Regions from separate parts of the Neobacillus sp. BP17 genome, predicted to be linked through region 1. Evidence: predicted binding sites of a transcription regulator. Region 1 holds the regulator's gene; each other region holds the start of a gene.
What was found. Region 1 encodes Rex, which represses fermentation and respiration genes when NADH is low (regulators of the CRP and FNR family bind a similar motif). Its sites were predicted from a motif close to TTGTGAAATATTTCACAA; they were not measured.
Positions count from the first base shown of each region.

Region 2: the regulator Rex is predicted to act here: its motif matches at 2,486-2,503, upstream of AC4QJR_RS16070 (DUF1641 domain-containing protein).
Region 3: the regulator Rex is predicted to act here: its motif matches at 4,390-4,407, upstream of qoxA (cytochrome aa3 quinol oxidase subunit II).

Region 1 covers NZ_CM184198.1:234,418-242,479, reverse strand. The annotation lists gene dcuS (DcuS/MalK family sensor histidine kinase) at 1-1,509, opposite strand, end outside; gene AC4QJR_RS01315 (sulfite exporter TauE/SafE family protein) at 1,651-2,403, opposite strand; gene AC4QJR_RS01310 (redox-sensing transcriptional repressor Rex) at 2,602-3,261, opposite strand; gene moaC (cyclic pyranopterin monophosphate synthase MoaC) at 3,297-3,794, opposite strand; gene AC4QJR_RS01300 (ABC transporter ATP-binding protein) at 3,972-5,891, shown strand; gene tsaD (tRNA (adenosine(37)-N6)-threonylcarbamoyltransferase complex transferase subunit TsaD) at 6,173-7,195, opposite strand; gene rimI (ribosomal protein S18-alanine N-acetyltransferase) at 7,192-7,641, opposite strand; gene tsaB (tRNA (adenosine(37)-N6)-threonylcarbamoyltransferase complex dimerization subunit type 1 TsaB) at 7,663-8,062, opposite strand, start outside.
Region 2 covers NZ_CM184198.1:3,316,544-3,324,605, forward strand. The annotation lists gene AC4QJR_RS16060 (GerAB/ArcD/ProY family transporter) at 1-1,022, shown strand, start outside; gene AC4QJR_RS16065 (sigma-70 family RNA polymerase sigma factor) at 1,453-2,142, opposite strand; gene AC4QJR_RS16070 (DUF1641 domain-containing protein) at 2,603-3,052, shown strand; gene AC4QJR_RS16075 (NAD(P)/FAD-dependent oxidoreductase) at 3,069-4,250, shown strand; gene AC4QJR_RS16080 (organic hydroperoxide resistance protein) at 4,812-5,228, shown strand; gene spxA (transcriptional regulator SpxA) at 5,474-5,869, shown strand; gene ilvC (ketol-acid reductoisomerase) at 6,217-7,248, opposite strand; gene AC4QJR_RS16095 (glycogen/starch/alpha-glucan phosphorylase) at 7,378-8,062, opposite strand, start outside.
Region 3 covers NZ_CM184198.1:2,309,441-2,317,502, forward strand. The annotation lists gene pssA (CDP-diacylglycerol--serine O-phosphatidyltransferase) at 1-254, shown strand, start outside; gene qoxD (cytochrome aa3 quinol oxidase subunit IV) at 507-800, opposite strand; gene qoxC (cytochrome aa3 quinol oxidase subunit III) at 801-1,406, opposite strand; gene qoxB (cytochrome aa3 quinol oxidase subunit I) at 1,396-3,372, opposite strand; gene qoxA (cytochrome aa3 quinol oxidase subunit II) at 3,362-4,348, opposite strand; gene AC4QJR_RS11070 (heme biosynthesis protein HemY) at 4,720-5,022, shown strand; gene AC4QJR_RS11075 (Hsp20/alpha crystallin family protein) at 5,269-5,670, opposite strand; gene AC4QJR_RS11080 (spore germination protein) at 5,683-5,925, opposite strand; gene AC4QJR_RS11085 (spore germination protein) at 5,946-6,212, opposite strand; gene AC4QJR_RS11090 (Cof-type HAD-IIB family hydrolase) at 6,419-7,168, shown strand; gene AC4QJR_RS11095 (cold-shock protein) at 7,295-7,495, shown strand; gene AC4QJR_RS11100 (YwbE family protein) at 7,593-7,790, opposite strand; gene AC4QJR_RS11105 (hypothetical protein) at 7,783-7,986, opposite strand.

The sequences.
Region 1 (8,062 bases):
CTTTTTAACCGCCTGCGAAACGAGATACAATCCTAATCCTCTATTTTCACCTTTTGTGGAGAACCCTTTGTTGAAAATTTGGTTTTGTATTTCTTCACTCATCCCTTTTCCGGTATCTTTTACTTCAATTGTTAAAATATCATCTGCATAATCAAGGGAAACTGTTACTTTTTTGAGTGGACAACCGCTCACAGCCATAATCGCATTATCAATTAAATTACCTAAAATCGTAATCAGTTCATGTGTTATATCAGAATCCTCGGGTTGAGGAATTGGTTGTTCACACAAAACTGATAACTCTGTCCCCGATTCCCTTGCATAACTTAACTTTCCAATTAAAAAGCCTGCTAATACAGGGTCCTTTATTTTTTTGGTCACAAAGCCAATTTCGTTATTGCGATGATTAACCGTTTCATTGATGTATTCAACAACTTTTTCATAATACCCTGTATGGACCATCCCTAAAATAACATGAAGCTTATTCATATATTCATGTGCCTGGGCTCGAAGTGCATCGGCGTAAGTTCTCACTCCAGTCAGTTCTTCGGCGAGTACTTGTATTTCTGTTTTATCGCGAAAAGTTGCAATGGCCCCTACGACCTTATTCCCAACAATAACAGGGACTCGATTAGTTAAAATAGTCATTCCATTTAAATTCTGTTCTTCATCCAATTCAGCTTTACCCGTTTGTAAGAGATCTTTTAAGCGCGTGGTAGACAAATACCTTTCTATATTTACCCCCTTCGGATTATCCGGCAGTCCTGCCTTGTGAAACATCTTTAAAGCAGCTCGGTTGACAAGTGTTATCTTTGACTCTTGATCAACCGCGACTATTCCTTCTCTGACGGATTGAAGCATAGCGCTTCTTTCTTCTAATAATTTTGCGATCGCAAACGGCTCAAGCCCAAGTAAGATTTTTTTGATATATCTAGCTAAAATAACAGCCCCAAGAACACCGATTAATAGGCCGATCAGGGTTCCAATATAGATCCCAGTTCGGCTCTTTTTGACGGCCTTTTCCACATTATCCAGCGAAATCCCAACGGCCACTGCCCCGATTTGTTTCCCTTTTTCGTCCTTAATGGGTGTAAAAGAGCGTAATGAAGGTCCCAGCGATCCCTTTGATATTGACGCATGCTCTCTTCCTTTTAAAACAGGCCCTTCATCTCCACCCCTGAATGGCAACCCTATTTTTTTACTGTCGGGGTGGGATTTTCGAATGGCATTCATATCCATCACGACAATAAAGTAAACATTTGTAACTTTCCTCATTTCATTTGCATAGCTTTGAATGTCCTTTTCATCGCGTTTCCCACTCATCGCCTCAATCACAAGCGGACTATGTGCAACCATGCGAGCTACACTTCTTGCTTGCTCCGCCTGATTCTTTTCCGTCTCTGAAGCAATTCTGGAACTTATAAGTAAATCCGTTATCAACAGCGAAAAAGTAACCACTACACAAACGAAGACAATAATCACTGATTTTAAACTCCATCTGCCCCTTCTCATATTTCCCTCCAGCTGTACCGGGTGTCAGGCACCATCTTGATGCACCCCTTGATGACAATGTAATCATTCAGGTAAGTAAAGTAAACGCAAAAAAGCTGCAAAGCTTGCTATGACAGAACTTTGCAGCCTTGGAAGCTTTCTTTAGCTTATCAGTAATATAGCTCCTGCTAAAATAGGGGTCAGGACCATCGCACTTTTTAAAACGGGCTGAGGTGCAAAGTCCGTAAACTTAGCCCCGACATAAGAACCAATCATGGTTCCTGCCACCACTTCAAATAACAATGGGAAGTTCAAGTATCCTTGAAAATAATAGCCAGCTCCCCCTGCTAAAGCGATGGGCAGAATAACAAGCATGGTTGTACCCACAGATTGTTTAAGCGTAAGTCCCAAGATTAAAAGCAGTCCGATTTGAATGAACGGTGCAGCACCAATCCCAAATGTCCCAGACAACAACCCGGTAACCAAACCGACTAGCGCTGCTTTCTTAATGAGAAGAAGGTTGCTCGGTTCGTCTTTTTTATAGTTTGCCTTAATTTTTTGAACGATAAACAATCGTACGACCAAGATCATAGCTGATAGAAACAACATCCCTGCGGTTAACCAATGCAAGGAATGGATGGGAATCAAACCAGCAAGCTTTGAACCAATAAAGGAAGCAATCGACCCAAAGCCTCCGACAATTAGACCCGTTTTAATCGAAATATTTCCTTGTCGAAAATGACTGTACGCACCTGACAAGGTAGTAAACACCATGGCAGCTAAAGATGTCCCTAACGCTACATGGATGGGAACTCCAAAACCCACTGTTAAAATGGCAATAATAAAGCCAGAACCTCCTGCTCCGACAAATCCTAATAATACCCCAAGTACAAACATAGTCAGCACGATCGCCAACTTCATCCCCTCCAATTGCAAAAACCCTAGATGTCACTCTAGGGAATGTGTGATCTATAATCCCGATAGTAATCGCTTGCAAATAAACTACCTACATCTTAGTCCAGCCCTCAGTATTTTGATAGATTATGTAATTAAAAAAAGCAAGCATACAAAAGAGCTCTCCACAAATATTGTGAAAAGCTCTTAACTAAATTACTATTCTTCTTCCTCTAATTCCACCGTCGGATAATGCTTTAAAAAATAAACAAGCGATTGCAGTTCCACTGCTAAGTCAATATGATGGACTCTAATTTGCGGGGGAACATTTAAGCGTGCTGGCGTAAAGTTTAATATTCCCTTTATATTTGCACTCACAAGTCGATCAGTAATCATCTGTGCAACTGGGGCTGGAACCGTTAATATCGCAACGGATATACCTCCCTCAGATAAAACCTTCTCCAATTCATCCATATGATAAACCGGGACCTCGCGAATTTTTGTTCCCATTTTTTCTGGATCCACATCAAAGGCACATTCTATTTTCGTGTTATTATTCTTTAAAAAATTATAGTTTAAAAATGCCGTGCCCAGATTTCCTACCCCTATTAAAGCAACCTTTGTTAATTCATCCTGGTCCAAGGTTTTACGAAAGAAGGAAATCAAATAATTGACATTATACCCATAACCTTTTTTTCCTAATGCTCCGAAATAAGAAAAATCGCGGCGAATCGTGGCTGAGTCGACCTTTACGGCTTCACTTAGTTCGGCTGATGAAACCCTTTGCTTACCGGAAGAATGCAGGTTTTTAAGAAATCGGTAATAAAGGGGCAGCCGTTTGGCTGTCGCCTGTGGTATTTTCATTGTTTCATTACTCATAATCTCCCACACCCCATGGATAATTTAGTTAAAAATCATTTAACTTTTTCGTTTCTCTTAAAATCACCATTTTTACCGCCTGTTTTTTCGACAAGATATGTAGGGCCAATCACCATACCTTTATCAACTGCTTTACACATATCATAAACCGTTAAAGCGCATGCTGACGCAGCTGTTAACGCTTCCATTTCTACACCTGTATTCCCCTTGGTTTTAACGGCTGCCGATATATTTAAGCGATAATTCTCTTCTGTGTCCTGCTCCCAGGAAAAAGATATATTAACCCCCGTTAAGGGAATCGGATGACACATCGGAATCAAATCCCACGTCTTCTTTGCTGCCATGACCGCAGCTACCTGTGCCACTGCTAAGACATCACCTTTTTTTATCGCGTGATTCGTAATTCTATCGTAAATTTCTTTCCTAACTGTAATACTGGAATGAGCAAGTGCCGTCCGTGCTGTTTCTGGCTTATCACTGACATCGACCATTTTTGCTCGGCCTTCTTCATTAAAATGCGTTAATTCTGCCATATAAATAATCCTCCCTTCAAATCATACACTATTTTTCCTTATCTGTCTGTGAAACTTTGAACGAAATTCAAGGTTTTTGCCGATTTAACACCTTCATCCACCTAATCTGCGCCTCAGTTTATTGCCGATATACGGGGAATAAGGTACACTAAACCTATGTAATAGAGGTGAAAAAGAATGATTTTGTTACAGGTTAATCAACTACAAAAATATTATGGTGCTGACCTAATTTTATCGAATATTAAATTAGAATTACAAACTCGAGACCGTGTGGCTCTAGTTGGTCGCAACGGGGCAGGAAAATCAACATTATTGAAGATTATTGCTGGCCACTTGTCACATGATGGCGGTGAAATCATCAAACCAAAAGAAGTAATGATTGGCTATTTAGCCCAAAATACTGGTTTAGAGTCCACTTTGTCGATATGGGACGAGATGTTGACTGTATTTGAACCGCTGCGTTTAATGGAAAAGTCACTTCGGGCCCTTGAAGAGCAAATGGCCGATCCTAATGTATTTGATGATACTGGAAGATACGAGAGAATCCTAAAAGAGTACGACCATCTTCAAGTGAAATTTAAGGAGCAGGGTGGATATCAATACGAGGCAGAGCTCCGTTCTGTACTCCATGGGTTAAATTTCCCTGATAAATCCTTGATGATATCAAGTTTAAGCGGCGGACAGAAAACGCGTCTTGCCCTTGGTAAACTGCTATTAACTAAGCCCGATATCTTAATATTGGACGAGCCGACCAACCATCTTGATATTGATACCCTGTCCTGGCTGGAGCAATATTTACAAAGTTATCACGGGGCCATTTTGATTGTTTCCCATGACCGCTATTTTTTAGATAAGGTGGTTACGCAGGTATATGAAGTGTCCCGTAAGCAAATCCAACGATTCACAGGCAACTATAGTTCCTACCTAGATCAAAAAGCGGCCAATTATGAGCGTGATTTAAAGCTTTTTGAAAAGCAACAGCAAGAGGTGGCAGATCTTCAGGATTTTATCAACCGGAATTTGGCACGTGCATCAACGACCAAACGAGCCCAAAGCCGCCGCAAAAAGTTAGAGAAGATGGAACTGATGGACCGCCCCTTAGGAGATGAAAAATCGGCAAACTTCTCGTTTGAAATTGAAAAACAAAGCGGCAATGACGTGTTAACGGTCGATTCCCTTGCTGTCGGTTATCAGGGCGAAAAGGTCTCAGAAGCCATTTCTTTTCGTGCCTATAAAGGAGAAAGCATTGCCTTAGTTGGCCCAAATGGAATTGGTAAATCAACCTTATTAAAAACAATTATTAAAAAGCTTCCTGCCCTAGACGGAACCATTCTCTATGGAACAAACCTTTCCATCGGATATTACGATCAGGAACAGGCTGAATTAACTTCCAATAAGCGTGTTTTGAATGAACTCTGGGATGATTACCCGTTAAAAAACGAAAAAGAGATTCGAACGGTTCTTGGTAATTTCTTATTTTCCGGTGATGATGTCTTAAAAATTGTCTCCACTTTAAGCGGCGGGGAGAAAGCTCGACTTGCTTTAGCTAAGCTGATGTTGGAAAAAGCCAATGTTCTAATTTTAGATGAGCCCACCAACCATTTGGATTTAGATAGCAAGGAAGTTCTTGAGAATGCATTAATCGATTACCCTGGCACAATTCTTTTTGTCTCCCATGACAGGTATTTTATTAACCGAATTGCCACAAAGGTCTTGGAACTGAGCCGCCATGGCAGTACAGAGTATTTAGGGGATTATGATTATTATGTAGAGAAGAAATTGGAGCAGGAGGAGCTTGCTGCCCTGGCGCTGGCGGATCTTCAAAAAGGGTCTGCGCAAATGGAAGCATTTGAGAAAAATACTTATCAACAGGATAAGGAAAGCAAGAAACAAGAGCGTCAGCGAAAACGAAAATTAGAAGAAGTGGAACAAAGAATTGAAGAACTGGAAGAGCAAATTCAGGAATTCGAACAGCAGTTATGTGATCCAGATATCTTTCAAAATCATGAAAGAGTATTAGAAATCAACCTAAAAAATGAAAAAGCCAAGGCTGAACTCGAGCAACTAATGGAAGCATGGGCGGAATTGGCAGAGTAAAAACCGAGCAGTGCTCGGTTTTTTCTTTTTAATAAGACATATATCGACAACATTCGATATAAACACTTTTTTAAAAAATTATTCACTTTTCCACAAGCTTATTCACATTGTAAACAGAGTATTCCCAATGATTTTTTTAGTTTTCCACAATATCCACAATAATTACCCCACTTATCCACATTATACACAGAAAACAATCCACTTATCCACATTTAAGATTATTTTGATGGAAGTTCAAAAATTCTTATCAACAAAAAAACTCTTCTTATCCAGAAGAGTTTCTAATTATATAATTCAATATCTAATCCAGGATTGGCGTTTAACGTCAAATTTGCTCGAATTCCCTTTTCAAACATCACACTTCCAGCAGCAGCGATCATTGCTGCATTATCTGTACATAGTGATAATGGCGGGATGACTAATTCAATCCCAGGTTTCTTTGAAAAAACCTTCTCTAACGCCTGTCTAAGTCCTTTATTCGCTGCAACCCCGCCCGCTACCAATACTTGCTCTACGCCGTATTCTGTGACCGCTCTTTCTGTTTTTGTGACTAAAACTTCAATGACGCTTTCTTGAAAACTTGCAGCTAGGTCTTCAGGGGCAATCACCTCACCGCGTTGCTCCGCATTATGGACCGTATTAATAACTGCGGATTTTAAACCACTAAAACTAAAATCATAGGAGCCTTCCTCCAGCCATGCCCGAGGTAAGTTAATCGTCGGATTTCCAGACTGAGCCAGGCGGTCAATATGAGGGCCGCCAGGGTACGGCATATTTAATGTGCGGGCTACCTTATCGTAGGCTTCCCCTGCAGCATCATCTCTAGTTTCCCCAATCACTTCAAAATGGCCATGTTCCTTCATATACACCAGTTCTGTATGCCCGCCAGAAACGACAAGAGCGAGGAGCGGGAATTTCATTTCGGTTACCAGCCGATTTGCATAAATATGGCCGGCAATATGGTGAACAGGAACGAGTGGTTTGTTCTCAGCAAAAGCTAATGCTTTCGCGGCATTTACCCCAATTAAAAGGGCACCGACCAGTCCAGGGCCCTCTGTGACAGCAATCGCATCAATCTCAGCAAACAAAATATTAGCTTGCTTTAAGGCTTCCTCGGTAACAATAGTGATTTGTTCAACATGGTGGCGGGAAGCAATCTCTGGCACAACACCACCAAAACGTTTATGACTTTCAATTTGAGATGCCACAACATTTGCCACAATCTCACGGCCGTTTTTAATGATTGCGACAGCCGTTTCATCACAACTTGTTTCAATTCCCATAATCCATTGATCTTTTATCATAAATTTACCCACATCACTAAACCATCTTCCTGATTATCTGAATAATAATTTTTACGGATTCCTCCATTTTGAAAGCCTAGCTTTCGATAAAGAGACTGTGCCACATGATTGGTCACACGTACTTCAAGTGTCATGGTCTTTGCTCCCATCTCCCGGGCTACTGACATCATTTTTTGCAATATAGCTTCCCCCAGCTTCCGGCCCCTATATTCAGGCAAGATTGCTACATTCGTCACATGGGCCTCGTCAATGACAATCCACGCTCCGCAGTATCCAAGAATTTTATTATTTTCTTCTAAAACGATATAAACAGCAAATCGATTATTGTGCAATTCATTATAGAAAGCTTCACGACTCCATGGGGTCGTAAAAGATGCATGCTCTACTTCCAAGATCTGATCAATATCCTCTTCCCTCATATTACGAAAAACAAATGAATCTACCATAACTCTCTATTCCTATCCATTTCATATTTTTCCTTTCGCTTCTAACCATTTCGCTTCAGCCTCAGCTAAACGAATATAATTTGGGACAAAAGAATGTATGTCCTCTCCAGGTTTATCCTTGCCAAGAAGGGCGAGCTCTGATGGACGAGGATTATGTTCTGTGATCGCTGCAAAAACGGCCTGTGATTCCAAATGGTCAGCGATTGTTGCTTGATGGAGTAATAAATCATTTCCGATAAATAATATAGATTTACCGGCTCCTTTTAGAGACTCTGCCCAATCGGCTAACATGACCAAGCGATCCTCTTTAACTGTTAAGAATTCACTGCCATGATTTTGGTATAATCCCGTATACACTTGTCCCCTTCTAGCATCAAAGAGAGGCGAAACATAGCCATCAAAATAACGGCTAACACCTGAT
Region 2 (8,062 bases), 2.7 Mb from region 1:
GAATTACACCGGCGATCCAAGTAGCGAAACAGGATGCATGGCTTTCTATAATAATTGGGGGCATAATAGGTTTAGCCCTAACCTTTTTGGTTGTTCATCTATGTAATTTCCACCCCAACCAAACATTGTTTCAATTTAGCCAAGCATTGTTAGGTAAATGGTTCGGAAGATTGATTGTCCTTCCTTATTTGATTTCCTGGTATATTTTAACTGCTGTATTATTGCGTGCCTTTGCAGATTTTATCCATCTTATTCTTCTTAACAAAACTCCTTTGTGGTTAATCATTCTGCTTTCAATAGGTTTAATAACATATTTGTCCTATTCCTCAGGCATAACGGGAATTGGCCGATTTTGTGAACTAGTTGGGCCCTTAATTATTTTAACAATGATTGTTAGTTTCATTTTAATTGTACAAAACTTAGAATTGCATCATTTACTACCTTTCTATGCTGATTCCGAATGGATGAACATATTAAGGGGATCGATTGCTCCTGCTTATTGGTTCGCAGGTCCGTTCGTCTTATTGGTTATCGTTTCTTTTGTACAAAACACCAAAAAAGTGATTTCAAAATCCATCTTAGGCGTAGGAATTACTATTTTCGTAATCTTTACTGCCACCCTTATTGTCCTGTTGGTTTTTGGGCCGAATTTATCAGCCAAATTAAGATTTCCTTATTTCTCCGCTGTTAGAACGATTGATATTTTAAATTTCATTCAAAACGCTGATATCTTTTTGATGTTTATTTGGATCTTTGGCGTGATTGCCCAAGCTTCCCTTTATTTTTTTATTGCAAGCTATGAAATGGCCAATTGGATTAATGTGAAAGATTGGCGAAAAGTCATATGGTTCGGAGCGCCTGCGATTGCTATTATCACTATTTTAATTCCTGGTGTTTCAGCATTTACATTATTCGACGAATTTTGGAAAGCTGTGGTATTCCCTGTTTGTGGTATTGGGATCCCTCTTTTCTTATGGACCCTTTCAGCGGTCAAAAAGAAAGCATACGAAAAAAAGGTTTGAAGAAGTTTATATCATTGAACTCGCTTTCTATTTTGTACGTAAAAGAGTTTAAGTAAGGAGATACTAAAGTCCTTGCTAAATAAAAAATAAAAAGCTTAAACGGCTATTTACTAGCTAGCCCTTTAAGCTTTAAAGGTATTTACAAGATAGTGGAAGGTAATCATCCCCTGCTATTACTATCTCCATTGGCCTTAAAATTGCTCCATTCTGATATATTTCATTTTACATTACCTCTTTGAGTTTTTTATGTAAAAAATGATTTCAAATTCCTTTATGTTTCAGCTAGCTTGGGTTCTGGACAAGATATATGTTTCGAATCTATTCTTTTCGACATGAATCATCCGGAATGTGTGAATACCTTCGTTGGAACGAAGAATAAGAGCGGGTTGTCCTTTATTTTCACTGATTTCAATATCTGATATTTCCTCAATCATTGATGCCTGTGCAACATGGCCAAACAGAAACGCTGCAACATAATCTCGTGTTTCAATTGGTTCAACAGCGCCCAATACTTTGCCTCCCCCATCTGAGACCAGTACAACAATTTGATCATAGATACGACTTGATTCAGGTTCCCCTGTTTGAGTGCTAATAATAGATAATGAACTAATTCTTGAGAAGCAGCTTCAGAATGGACTTCCTCTTTAGAACTAATCCTCATCTTTGCACTTGCACGGCTGAACAATTTGCGGCAATTCGCTTCGCTTTTTTCTACAATTTCTGCTATCTCATGATATTCAAAGCTAAGTGCTTTACGAAGGACAAAAACGACACGCTCGGTTGGTGTAAGCTTATTAATTAGCACAAGCATCCCGTAAAACAATCGATCGTCACGAACCACTGAGTCCACTGAATTTTCTTCAGAACTAGAAAGGAGTTCAGGAAGGCATTCCCCACAATATAGATCTCGCCTCATGCGAGCTGTTTTTTGTAAATCCCGACACCGATTCGTTACCATTTTACAAAGATAAGCTTTAGGTTCACCCAATTTCTCTGGCGGGACGTCATATAATTTTAAAAATACGTCATGGACAACGTCTTCCGCATCTGAAACCGATCCTATCAGTTGGTACGCGAGTTTAAACAACAACATTTTATATTTTTCGTACAGTTCTTGCATCTTTTCACTTCCATTCTATTTCAACAATTCACTAATTCATAGCAGGGGCTACAAATATAACGAGATAAGATACAATTTTGTGACAAATTAAAATATTGTTTCTTTAATTAATGCATACCATTACCTACTAATCTTGTATACCTTACAAAGAGTATAAGAAAAAACTATTATCCTGATTATTTTTTATTTAGAAAGATTATGTTTTGAAATTCATATCAATTCAAATCTAATTTGACTGCTTGTCACAGAATGAATCACTAATTCGTTACATATATGTAATCCTGCTTACGGTTGGAATCCTGTGAGTTCTTTATATTCTCACAGCCAAACTCTTTTGGATTATTTGTGAAATAATTCACAAATATCTTAAACTGTTATAGATTCCAGTGATTCCATTGGAAAGGTGGCTCTTTAGCTCCTTATATATAAAATTATTACTATACGCAAAGGAGAATTAGACATGTCAGTAATAATTACTCAAACAATGCCTAAAAAAGATGCACTAAACTTGTCAGCAAATCAAGAACAATTTGATATCCTTGAACGCCTATTAAAACCTGAGACTCAGGAGTCATTGACTATATTAGTCGATCAGCTTCCCGAACTTGTAAATATTTTGACAAAGTCATATGAATTTGCTCAATCTGTGGCTACTGATGAAGTACTAAAAAATGATACTGTTGGAGCTATACAAGAAATTTTAGAACCTGTAACACACTGTGTAAAAAACATTGCATCAATTGCAATCGAAGCAAAAGACCGTGCTGAGGAAAGCAACGAAGTGATAGGTCTTTTTGGTCTTTTAAAGATGTTAAAAGATCCACAAGCCCAGAAGTTATTCCGTTTCGTAAACACTTTTCTACAAATTACAGCAGAACGAGATAAAAATAATACTAAAATTCAAAAATAAGAACGGAGGATTAACTATGGCTAAACATATCGTCATCTTAGGTGCGGGTTATGGTGGACTGTTAACTGCTTTAACCGCTCGCCAATATATATATAAAGCTGACGCACAAATAACAGTGGTAAACAAATATCCAACACACCAAATCATCACTGAACTGCACCGACTTGCAGGGGGAACTATTTCTGAACAAGCTATTTCAATATCTTTAGAAAAACTTTTCAAAGGAAAAGATATTGATCTTAAAATTTCAGAGATTGAATCTTTTTCAGTAGACAATAAACTAGTGAAGCTTGCTGATGGTTCTACTTTAACTTATGATGCCCTTGTTGTTGGTTTGGGAAGTCAAACTGCTTATTTCGGCATTCCAGGACTTGAAGAGTACAGCATGGTGTTAAAATCAGTTGCTGATGCAAACAACATTTACAATCATATTGAAGATCGCATTCGCAAATTTGCTCAAACGAAAAATGAAGCAGATGCAACGATTCTAATAGCCGGCGGAGGATTAACTGGGGTTGAATTAGTTGGTGAAATCGTTGAGAATATGCCTAAAGTTGCTAAAAACTATGGCGTTGATCCTAAAGAATTGAAAATCATGCTCGTAGAATCTGGTCCAAAAATTCTTCCAGTTTTACCTGATCAATTAATTCAACGTGCAACGACTAGTTTAGAAGCCCGCGGAGTTGAATTCTTAACAGGTCTTTCTGTAACAAATGTTAAAGGAAATGAAATCGAATTAAAAGATGGCCGCAAAATCATAGCAAATACATTCGTTTGGACAGGTGGAGTACAGGGCCTTCCTCTAGTTGGAGAATCTGGCCTCGAAGTAGATCGTAACCGTGCAACTGTTAATCGTTTTCTTCAATCTAATTCTCATAATGACGTATTTGTTGTCGGTGACAGTGCTGTTGTCTATCCTCCAGAAGGTGGTCGTCCATACGCACCTACTGCACAAAATGCTTGGCAAATGGGTGAACTTGTTGGTTACAATCTATTTGCATACTTACAAGACAAAACATTGAAAGAGTTTGCACCAATTAACTCAGGTACACTTGCAAGTTTAGGTCGTAAGGATGGTGTTGCTATAATTGGGTCCAACTCTATTCCACTTCAAGGGCTGCCAGCTACTCTAATGAAAGAAGCAAGTAACATACGTTATTTGTCACATATTAAAGGACTGTTCAGTTTAGCCTATTAAAACTTAATAATAAAATTGCAAAATAATGAATAAGTTTTTGTTTATAAGAGGTAACTCAAACACAAATGTCTGATCAATCTCCCCTAACGATGAACTATTTGCGATTATAGCCTATGCAAATTCCATTTGAAATCAATAATGGAATTTGCAGGTTATAGTCGTATTCTTTTTGGTAAAGATTTTATAAGTTTTTTCATACCTAAGAATCATAATTTTATCGTGGTTATCTTTTATTTTGAGGTAAAATGGCTGGTTAAAAAAGGCTTCGATTGGATGGTTGTAAAATTAATAAATCTATTATTATGGAGAAGTAGCTATTATTATGGAATGCATTTGAAAAGTAATACAAATGATGATTGGTTAAATGTGTGAATTGATTCACACATATCTCTTCTCCTTTGTTTTTTCGCTTTATATCTTATTTTAATTAGAGGGATGGACTCTTCCCTTCCCCCATCTTAAAAAAATTTAATTTTATATAATTAAGTTGTGGACCATTTAATTATATAAAATTAAATTGTAGGCAATTTAATTTTAAAATATTATTTATGAGGTGATTATATGTCAGTGCTATTTACATCAAAAGCAACAACACATGGTGGACGTGAAGGAAGAGTAAAATCAGAAGATGGAATCATTGATTTGAATCTTGTTATGCCGTCACCAAACAACAAGAAAGAAGGCTCAAATCCTGAACAACTATTCGCAGCAGGTTACTCAGCTTGTTTCGATGGAGCTTTAAATCTGATTGCCAGAAAAAACAAACACAAAATTGAGTCATCTATTACAGCTGCAGTGAGTTTATTGAAAGATCCAGCAGACGATGGTTTTAAAATCGGTGTAGTTCTGCATGCACATATAAAAGGTGTTTCTCAAGACGTAGCTGAACAATTGGTGAAAGAAGCTCATGAATTCTGCCCATATTCTAAAGCAACAAGAGGGAATATTGAGGTTTTATTAGAAACAACAGTAGAATAGTAAAAAGGAACCTATTGGCACTGCCAGTGCCAATAGGTTCCTTTTGTTTCATTATTTTTGATTATAAGTAGGCATGGCTTAAAGTAAATCATTAATTTGACAGTTTAGGTGATGCAATTCCTCATGATAGTTGGAAAAAAGTAGGATTAGCTGTTCTAGGAGGTAAATGAAAAGGAAACGTCTATTAAATTTGACTGAAAATGCGGGAGCGTAGTATTTGTATAAGAATGGAGGATGCTTTATAAATGATAAACTTTTATACATCGACAAGTTGTGGATCTTGCAGAAAAGCAAAAGATTGGCTTGACCAGCACCAAATTGCTTATATAGAAAGAGACATTTTATCCTATCCATTTACGATAGAGGAAATTAAAAATATCCTTCGATTGACAGAGGATGGTACAGATGAAGTCATTTCTACAAGATCTAAAGCTTTTCAAAAGGTGAATTTAAACATGGATTCTCTCTCAATACAAGAATTGTACCAGATAATTAAAGATAATCCAGGATTATTACGAAGACCGATAATCCTTGACGAAAAAAGATTACAAGTCGGATATAATGAACATGAAATTCGTAAATTTTTGCCACGAAAAATCCGAACATTCCAATTTCAAGAAGCTCAAGGGATAATAAATTAATAATGAAGAATTTAATTAAGTTGGGTTAGTGCTGTATTGAATCTTTATTGAAAAACTAAATTAATAGATTAATTAAGTCGACACCTTTAATAACTGTTTACAGTTAATTAAGGGTGTTGTTTTTATTAAAAAATGATTAAATTTTCTGTTGCTTTTCTTTCTAAAAGATTAGAGGAAAAGTTCAGAAAGATATATATATATATATAAAGGAAAAAAGCAATGGTGAAAAGCACAATTCAATAAGCTCTTCACCATGCTAATGGATAAATATGTGATTCAGTTTTTTTCAACTGGTTTAAATTAAAACTAGGAGATTGTTCTCCATCGTGCAGTATCGTGTCAAGATGTTAACGTGAACCGATTACCGCCACTTCCTTCTTTTGGTTTACTGGTTTTTTAATAAATGGCATTAATGCCCGAAGATCACGGCCAACTACTTCGATCGGATGATTGTTTTCGCTGCGATTGATTGCATTAAATTGCGGGCGGTTTGCCTGGTTTTCTAAGATCCAGCCCTTGGCAAATGCACCTGTTTGAATGTCTGTTAATACTTCTTTCATGCGTGCTTTTGTTTCTTCGTTTACCACACGTGGTCCAGAAACGAAATCTCCCCATTGTGCTGTATCAGAGATAGAGTAGCGCATGTTTTCTAATCCTCCTTCATATAGAAGGTCAACGATTAATTTTAATTCGTGTAAGCACTCAAAGTAAGCAACTTCTGGTTGGTAACCAGCTTCCACAAGCGTTTCGAAACCAGCTTTGATTAGGGCTGTAGTACCGCCGGCAAGAACTGCCTGTTCTCCGAATAAGTCTGTTTCTGTTTCTTCTTGGAAAGAAGTTTCTAATACACCTGCACGAGCAGAGCCAATTCCTTTAGCGTAAGCTAGAGCCAAGTTATGTGCTAGCCCAGTATAGTCTTGGTATACTGCGTAAAGTGCTGGAACACCTGCGCCCTCTGTATATGTGCGGCGAACTAAATGTCCTGGTCCTTTAGGAGCAACAAGGAATACGTCAACATCTGCAGGAGGAACGATTTGTGAAAAATGAACATTGAATCCATGTGCAAAAACTAGTGCGTTACCAGCTTCAAGGTTGGGTTTAATGCTTTCTTCGTACACCCTTGGCTGCATTTCATCTGGAAGTAAAACCATAACAACTTCTGCTTGACGAGTTGCTTCTGCAACAGTAGTAACCTCAATGCCCTCTTCTACTGCTTTATCCCATGACTTTCCACCTCTTAAACCAACAACAACATCAAAGCCGGTATCTTTTAGGTTTAATGCGTGAGCATGACCTTGTGATCCATAACCGATTACTGCAATCTTTTTTCCTTGTAAAACTCCCTCTTGAATATCTTCGTTATATAGTACCTTTGCCATTATAATCATCCATTCAGTATTGTTTATTTTATTTGAGAATACGTAGTTAACTCGTTAACTGGTGGTTGATTGCCCCTTAAAAAGGCGGTTAATCTAGTTAATGAACTGTGCTTTCTTAGGCCTAGTTGTTCAGTGAATAAATTGTTTCGCTGGTACGATATGCCAAATTTCTTCTGCATATTTTTTAACCGTATCGTCAGAACTAAACTGTCCAGCATTTGCGATGTTCATCAAACTCATCTTCCGCCATGTTTTTTGATCTTTATATAACATGTCGATTTTTTCTTGGGCCGCCACATATGGAAGGAAATCTAGAAGATTAAAATATTCATCGTTGTATTTAATCAACGCATCAAAGATTTCTTGACCTTCACGAATAATATTTGGAATCGTTCCATCAACAAGTGCATTCACCACGCGTTTGATGAATGGATCAGCATCATAAACACCCCATGCATTATAATCACGTGCAGAATAGTGGGTATACACGTCATCTTTATCCATCCCAAAGATTACGATATTTTCATCGCCAACAGCATCTCTAATTTCAATATTAGCCCCGTCGAGCGTTGCTATCGTTACTGCGCCATTTAGCATAAACTTCATGTTTGAAGTACCAGATGCTTCTTTAGAGGCAAGTGAAATTTGCTCTGAAACATCTGCTGCCGGTACAATAATTTCTGCTAATGAAACGTTATAGTTCGGTAAAAAGACAACTTTCAATTTATCTTTCAATGCTTTGTCGTTATTGACTAAGTTACCAACTTCGTTAATCACCTTGATAACTGATTTTGCATAATAGTAGCTCGGTGCT
Region 3 (8,062 bases), 2.1 Mb from region 1:
TGCCCATTGCCTTTTTTATCATCTGTTATTTAATGGTGAGCACGATAAAAATTCCAAGCTTGAAAGATGTCCCATTACCCAAATACGGAATTATCGTCACGCTTTTCCTAGGGTATGCGATATACCTCGTCTTCAAAAAAGAGCAGCATCGCTTTCCGTATTTCATCTATGTGGCAATCCCGCTGTACATAGCTTTTATCATTTTCCAATTAGTAAGAAGAAAGAGAAAAAGTAATGGTGGAATAAAAAAATAAGAACAAAAAAAGGGTGTCAGATACCATGTGAATTCTTCACATGGTGCCTGACACCTTTTTATATTAGATAAGAAAGTATAAAATTTAACTTTGAGAATTGTCCAGCTCCAGCGCCCTAACGGCTAGTGTCCTTCGCTCTCCGCCCTACGATAAGTCAACATCGAATCGCCTCCGGCTCTTCGTGTTTCCTTTATCTCAGTTGGAGCGCTCCAGGCCATACGCCGCTGACCAGGGCGCTTACGCTTTTCTTAATTACATTCCGAAAGACATAACCCAGATTGAACCAGCAACGGTTACGAAGGCGATGAAGAATCCGTAAGCGACGTTGATGATTTGGGATTTGCCGTCTTCTCCTTCGTTCATATGCATGAACATATATAGCTGAAGGGCAGCCTGGATTACAGCTAAAGAGCCGATAATCCAGAGTATTGTTTTAAATGGAAGATTGGTTTTCAGTGCTACGCCAAGTGCGGCGAAGGTTAGTACTAATGACATAATAAAACCTAACACATGCGTAAGTGGAAATCCTTTTGTATTTTTAGCCATTTATGCCACCATCCTTGCTAAATACACAAATGTGAAAATGAAAATCCAGACAACATCTAAAAAGTGCCAATATAGACCGATGATAAAAGTTTTACGAGCAGTAACAGGTGTTAAACCTCGTTTTAGTATTTGGATAATAACCATAGTCGCCCAGCCAATACCCATACTCACGTGCAGACCGTGTGTTCCAAGTAATACAAAGAAGCTAGATAGGAAAGCACTTGTTTGCATGGTAGCTCCTTCATGAACATAATGGATAAATTCTGTGATCTCCATGAACACGAACCCAGCACCAAGGAGAAGGGTAATGATAAACCATAACAATAATCCATTCCGGTTATGACGGCGCATCTCATAAATGGCAAGACCGCAAGTAAAACTACTAGTTAATAAAAGGATCGTTTCGACCATAACATCTTTTATTTCAAAAAGGTCCTTTGGAGTTGGACCTCCAGCATATCTCGCACTAAGGACAGAAAATACCGCAAAGAGAGTCCCAAAGAGAATAATCTCCGCTCCTAGGAAAATCCAGAAACCGAGAATATTCATTCGGTTCTGTTCTGTTTGATATTCGAGTGGTAAGGCAGTGTTTACATTAGCTGACATGGCTGTTCCCCCCTTTGTCGACGTTACGCCATGCTTTTTCCGTTTCCTTTATTTCGTCAACATGAACATGGAAACCATCGTTGTAATCGAATGAACGAATTATTAACCCAATAAGTATTCCAACAGTGGCTACAAGAGCCGCAATTTTCCATTCAAAGACTAGGAAGAAACCAGCAATGCCAAAGATTACGCCCATATAGATTGGTAAGCCGGAATTACTAGGCATATGGATTTCTTCAATTTCTTCGTCTTTCAACGTCAATCCTTCGTTATTCTTTTTCATATACCAGAAGCTATCAACAGATTTCACTTCAGGCAATTTCGCAAAATTATAGAATGGAGGAGGTGAAGCAGTTGCCCACTCTAGCGTTCTTGCATCCCATGGATCGTTTGAAATATTACGGTCTGCATAGCGTGCACTCCAATAAATGTTATAGCAAAGTGCGCCAAAGCCGATTGCTAAGATAACTGCACCAATAGTAGATAATAGGAATAATGGTGCATAGCCAGATTCAGCAGAATAAGTGTACGAACGACGCACCGCACCATCTAATCCTAGGAAGAACATTGGCATAAACGTTAAGTTAAATCCAATGGTAAAAAACCAAAAATGTATTTTACCAATTTTCTCATTGAGCATATGGCCGAACATTTTTGGCCACCAGTAATAAAGTCCAGCAAATACCGCAAACACAACACCAGGAATTAACACATAGTGGAAGTGAGCGACAAGGAATAGGGTGTTGTGGTATTGGTAATCGGCCGCACCCATTGCGAGCATAACACCAGTTACACCACCGATGATAAAGCATGGAATGAATGCAAGTGCCCAAAGCATCGCAGTGGAAAACTCAATTCGACCTTTTCTCATCGTGAATAACCAGTTAAACATTTTGACACCCGTTGGAATAGCAATCATCATCGTCGTAATGGAGAAAACGGAGTTAACCCCTGGTCCAGCTCCCATTGTAAAGAAGTGGTGGACCCAAACGAGCATACTTAAAAACGCAATACCAACAATCGAGAAAACCATTGATTTATAGCCAAAAAGCATTTTTCTTGAAAATGTTGAAATAACTTCAGAGAACATTCCAAATGCGGGTAGGACAACGATATATACCTCAGGGTGACCCCATAACCAGAAAAGGTTAGCCCACATCATATCCATACCGCCACCCGCTAAGGTGAAGAAATGTGTTCCAAAGATCCGGTCAAACGTCATTAATGCAAGTGCAACCGTGAAAATTGGGAATGAAGCAACAATAATCACCGAAGCAATGAATGAAGTCCAAGTAAACATTGGCATTCTCATCAGTGTCATGCCTTTAGTTCTCATTTTTAAGATAGTGACAATAAAATTTATACCCGTCATCAGGGTACCAATCCCAGCAATTTGCAGGGCAATCGCATAATAGTTATTCCCGATCCCAGGAGTAAATTCTTTACCTGCAAGAGGGAAGTATGCAGTCCAACCAGCATCTGGAGAACCACCGACAACAAACGAAATATTAAACAGCATCGCACCACTAAAGAACAGCCAGAAGCTTAACGCGTTAAGTTGTGGGAATGCGACGTCACGAGCACCGATTTGCAGTGGGATTACCACGTTCATTAAGCCAATTAATAATGGCATTGCTGCAAACAAAATCATAATGACACCGTGTGTAGTGAAAATTTCATTGTAATGTTGTGCATCTAAAAATTTCATTTCTGGACGTGAGGTTTGAGCCTTCATTAAGAGGCCGTCCACACCGCCACGGAAAAACATTAATACACCAGAGAGGATATACATAATCCCAATTCGTTTATGATCAACGGTTGTTAACCATTCTCTCCAGAGCCATTTCCATTTTTTTAAATAGGTAACTCCAGCCACAATTCCGATCATTGTTAAGAGAATAGCAATCTGGGAACCTAGTATTAATGGGTTGCCAACAATAAAAAAGTCATGCCAATTAATGTTCATTGTGCTCACCTCCATCTGATTTCTCACTCTTGTCCATGCTTTCCATACCTTCCATGTCCATAGAATGACTATTTGTTTCTTTCTCTTTGAAAATCTTTCCTTTTACGCCATGTACTTCATACAATTCAGGATTTGTATAAGTTTTAGAATTCATATCCGCATGGTTTACCCAGGCAAGATGTGTTCCAATAAATGTTTCACGTCCTAAGTGTGTAGGCTTAAGAAGTTGATTGTATTTCTTTTCTGTTAACTTAGGAGCAGTTTCTTTAACTTCTTTTACCCATTTTTCAAAGGCTTGGGGGGATTTTGCTTCAACCGTAAATTCCATTTCAGCATAGCCCTTACCGTTAAAGTTTGTATTTCTTCCTAAAAATTCACCAGGCTTGTCAGCTGTAAGGTACAGCTCTGTCTCCATCTTGTTCATGGTATACTTTTGACCGCCTAAAGCAGGAACCCAGAATGACTGCATTGTACCTGCAGAAGTTAACTTAAACTGCACAGGTGTGCCAGCAGGAATATTCACGTAGTTCACAGTTTCAATCCCTTGTTCAGGGTAGCTAAAAATCCACTTCCAATCGGCAGAAGTCACATTAATGGTAATTGGTTTTTTATTTTCATATCCAGCAGGTACTTTTTCTAACTTATAGATTGTATTAACAGTAGGAATCGTTAAAGCAATGACAATAAGAATAGGAATGACAGTCCAAATTATTTCTAATTTTGTGCTTCCATGTTCTTCAGGTGGTTCGTAATCTGCATTTTCAGGCTTAGCCCGATATTTCCAGATAATATATCCAAATAAACCAAAAACAACGACAACCACTAGCAACATAAAAATAAGTGACCAGTTAATTAAATCTAGAATGTCACGTGCGGCAGGTCCTTTTGGATCAAAGACGACCATATTCGTACATCCGCTTAAAAGCATAGTTGGTACTAAAGCTAACAGTGGAATTAAGTAGCTTTTTTTAAACATGAATTTTTCTCCCTTCCAAATGTTCACTTTTACGATTATAATCGTGAAACCTTTCACAAACAAGACTGAATTACTTCTTTTTTTGCTTCCATGCACTGATTAAGCCTAATTTAAATTAGTTATTATTTAATAGTAATTAGTCCGTTAGTCTTTTCTAAAACCTATATTAACAATAATGCTGTGATGTTTATACACGTTTTTCGATTAATTTGTGACAAATTTGTTAAGGTTTTAAAATTCCTATCGAGGAAAAGAATGTATGTAAATTTTTACCTGGTAAATTAAGTATTTTTAGTTCAAAACTAATCATTGTCTATTTTTGCAAAAAAGTGGGATAATACGTAGGAATACATAGATGAGGAGAGCCAAAAATGAAGGTAAAAGTGAATCGTAATGCAGCAAAAGCTTTGAAAAAAATGTTAGAACAAGAAGAAGCACAAGGAAAACTTTTTCGTGTATATGTCACAAGTATTCATGGTGACCATGCCCATTATGATTTAAAGCTTGATACACCAACAGAAAATGATGTTGTCGTCACAAGCGATAAAGAAATTGATTTCATTATTGATAAAAATGACCCAAACCTAAATAGTATTTGGATTCAATATTTCCAATTACCGAAAGAAGAGTGGCTGATTACTAACCCAACCATGGGCGTCCATCACCATCATTAATAGCACCACATTAAAACGCTTGTCTTTGACAGGCGTTTTTTTATTATTGTTATTTTCTTAAAACTTGAAATAATTAGTAATTATTTCATATAATCAATTACCATGAACAATGTAAGTAATTTCATACTAATAAAAGGAGTGTGCATATGATTTAATCACAAAACAAGTTTACCCTTCTACAATCATAGAAGGGAAATCATTTGCAAAAAGTCTTTATGATATTGGAGATAAACACTCTAGTCAGTTCTATTTTCGAGGGTAAGATAAATGAAGTAGTCCATTATTAATTTGTGAATGTATTAAATGAGCCTGTGTTGGTTCAGGTAGGTCAATTACTCGTTCAAAATCACCATATTCGCGTTCTCTCTTCATTTCCATTTCTAATGGTAAAACAGGTTTTATTCTGCCATTAATTTTTAAATGATTATTTGAAATTAAGCTAAGCGAAACATCTTCTGGATTTACCCCAGGTATTTCAAAAATAATAAAGTTATAATAATCATTTTGGTATAAGTCAAATTTTGGATTAAGCGATACTTCTCTAAAAAATTCATCTGGTTGTTTTTGCTTTAGTACGCTAGACCAAAAATTGCTCTCTCTATACTCGTTAGTAATCTCTAGCCATTTTCTCATTTTTTCTATATCCATATTGCTGCTCCTTTAAATTTGATTAGCTATAGGCATAGAAGGGTTAGCTATTTGATCCTGATCACTAATATCTGTATCTATATTGCCTGAGTACATTAAAGAAGTAGCTGGTGATAAATCACCTAAAGAGAAATTTGCTCCCACAAATTTACTATTTGCAGTATGGCTGTTATGCACAGTAGGACCGATATCAACATTCCCGTTTTGGGTGGCTCCATTTATCTTGAAATTTAAAATATTTATTTGATATGGCATATCAGATAACTCCTATAATTTTAGATTGGTGGTACAGGTTGAAATGGTGTATTGATATTAGTAGAATCAGTAGTTCCAATAGAGGTTTGATCATTTACGTCTGGATCATTTAACAGGTTTTCCATCATTGCCTCAGTTGGTGAAGTATCTCCATATGAAGCATTAATTCCTTGTAATTTACTATTGGCTGTGGGACTGTTATGAGATGCTTCCCCTATAGTTATGGAGCCATTGCCCGAAATACTGTTTATTTTTAGATAATATAAATTGATAACAACCGATGGCATCATTAAACACCTTTCTATTCTTGGCTTATGGGTACTATATGCAATAGAGTGCCTATAGGTTACTTATTAAAGGATTATAAGAATATTGCAAGGTACTTGTCTAAGTATTTATTATAACTATATTATGTAAACTTAATGTTTGATTAGTTTTTAGAAATGATGTTATCTTATTATAGGAAAAGTATGGAAGGGAGCTTGATATACATATGGATAATTTTAATAGTGACATTGAAGTCAAACTTGTTGCGCTCGATATGGATGGTACGCTTTTAAATAATAAAGGACAGGTATCGGAAGCAAATCGTGAAGCCATCAAAGCTGCTAAGGAAAAAGGAATCTATGTGGTTCTTAGTACAGGCCGTTCACTTTTGACGAGCAGAGAGCATGCTGATTCATTGGAGCTTGATTCTTATTTGGTCACCGTAAATGGTAGTGAAATATGGGATGATCAACGTCAATTAGTAGAGAGGAACTTGGTAAAGTCTGAACTTGTTGAGTGGATGTGGAGGTTATCGCTACAACATAAGACTAAGTTTTGGGCGATTAGCACGGAACGCAATTGGCATAATGAAATGCCGGAGGACTTGCATACTTTAGAATGGATGAAATTTGGCTTTAATATCGATGATGATGAAACCAGAGAGATAATCATGAAAGAATTACAGGCAAAAGGTGAATTTGAACTTAGTAATTCTACGTTGAAAAATATTGAAGTGAATTCAGCCGGCATTAATAAAGCGAAGGGTCTGGAGATTGTTTGTAACAGGCTGGGATTGGATATGAAAAATGTAATGGCCGTAGGTGATAGTCTTAATGATTTGGCGATGATCAAGGCAGCTGGCATGGGAGTTGCAATGGGAAATGCACAAGATCTTGTGAAAGAAGCTGCGGATTGGGTAACTACCACAAATGAGGAAGACGGAGTTGCAAAAGCAATCCACAAATGGGTTTTATAAAGATTTTATATCCAATTAAAATTTTTAAAATTGTTATGGTATAGGTAAAAAGGAAATGAGTAAAAATAATTATGCAATCAATTTGCAATTTACATGTAATAGTTACATGCTAGGAGGCTACAAAGAATGGAATCAGGTAAAGTAAAATGGTTTAACAGTGAAAAAGGTTTTGGATTCATTGAGCGTGAAGGTGGAGAAGATGTATTTGTTCACTTTTCTGCTATTCAAGGCGAAGGATACAAAACATTAGACGAAGGTCAAGAGGTAACGTTTGAAATTGAAAGTGGCCAACGTGGACCACAAGCAGTAAACGTCCGTAAATCATAATGACCCGCCAATAAACAGACCCAAGCCTTTTGGGTCTGTTTTTTACTTCCATTAAAAAAGCCCGCTTTGCATCATTGTGCAAAGTGGACTTTCTAAACTAATTATTTATTTCCTTAACTCTGCCAATTTGTCCATCCGTAAGCCTGACCTTTATGCCGTGAGGATGAAAACTCGACTTTGTTAATATATCCTTGACGGTCCCCTCTGTTAGTTTCCCGCTTCGTTGATCTGCTTTTAGGACAATTTTGACGAGTGCACCTGGGGAAATATCTACTCGATTCTGACCACTAGACACCCATTTTTCTCCGCGAATTACTTACTTTTTTCGTTTGCTGGCTTTGTAACTTTTTAGTTGCCATCGAGTTATTTGAACCAGATGTTCCAGAAGTAGATTTGTTCTTCTTATTTTGAAGTTGTTGCTTCATCGCCTCCTGCAAACTAATTTTCTTCTTCGGTTCTTCCTGTGGATTTGTTTGATTTTCATTACTCATAAAAAAATCCTCCTATTAATGTGCTAAGTCCATTATATGCTATTTTCATCCAAATAATAAAATTTACCACATCATT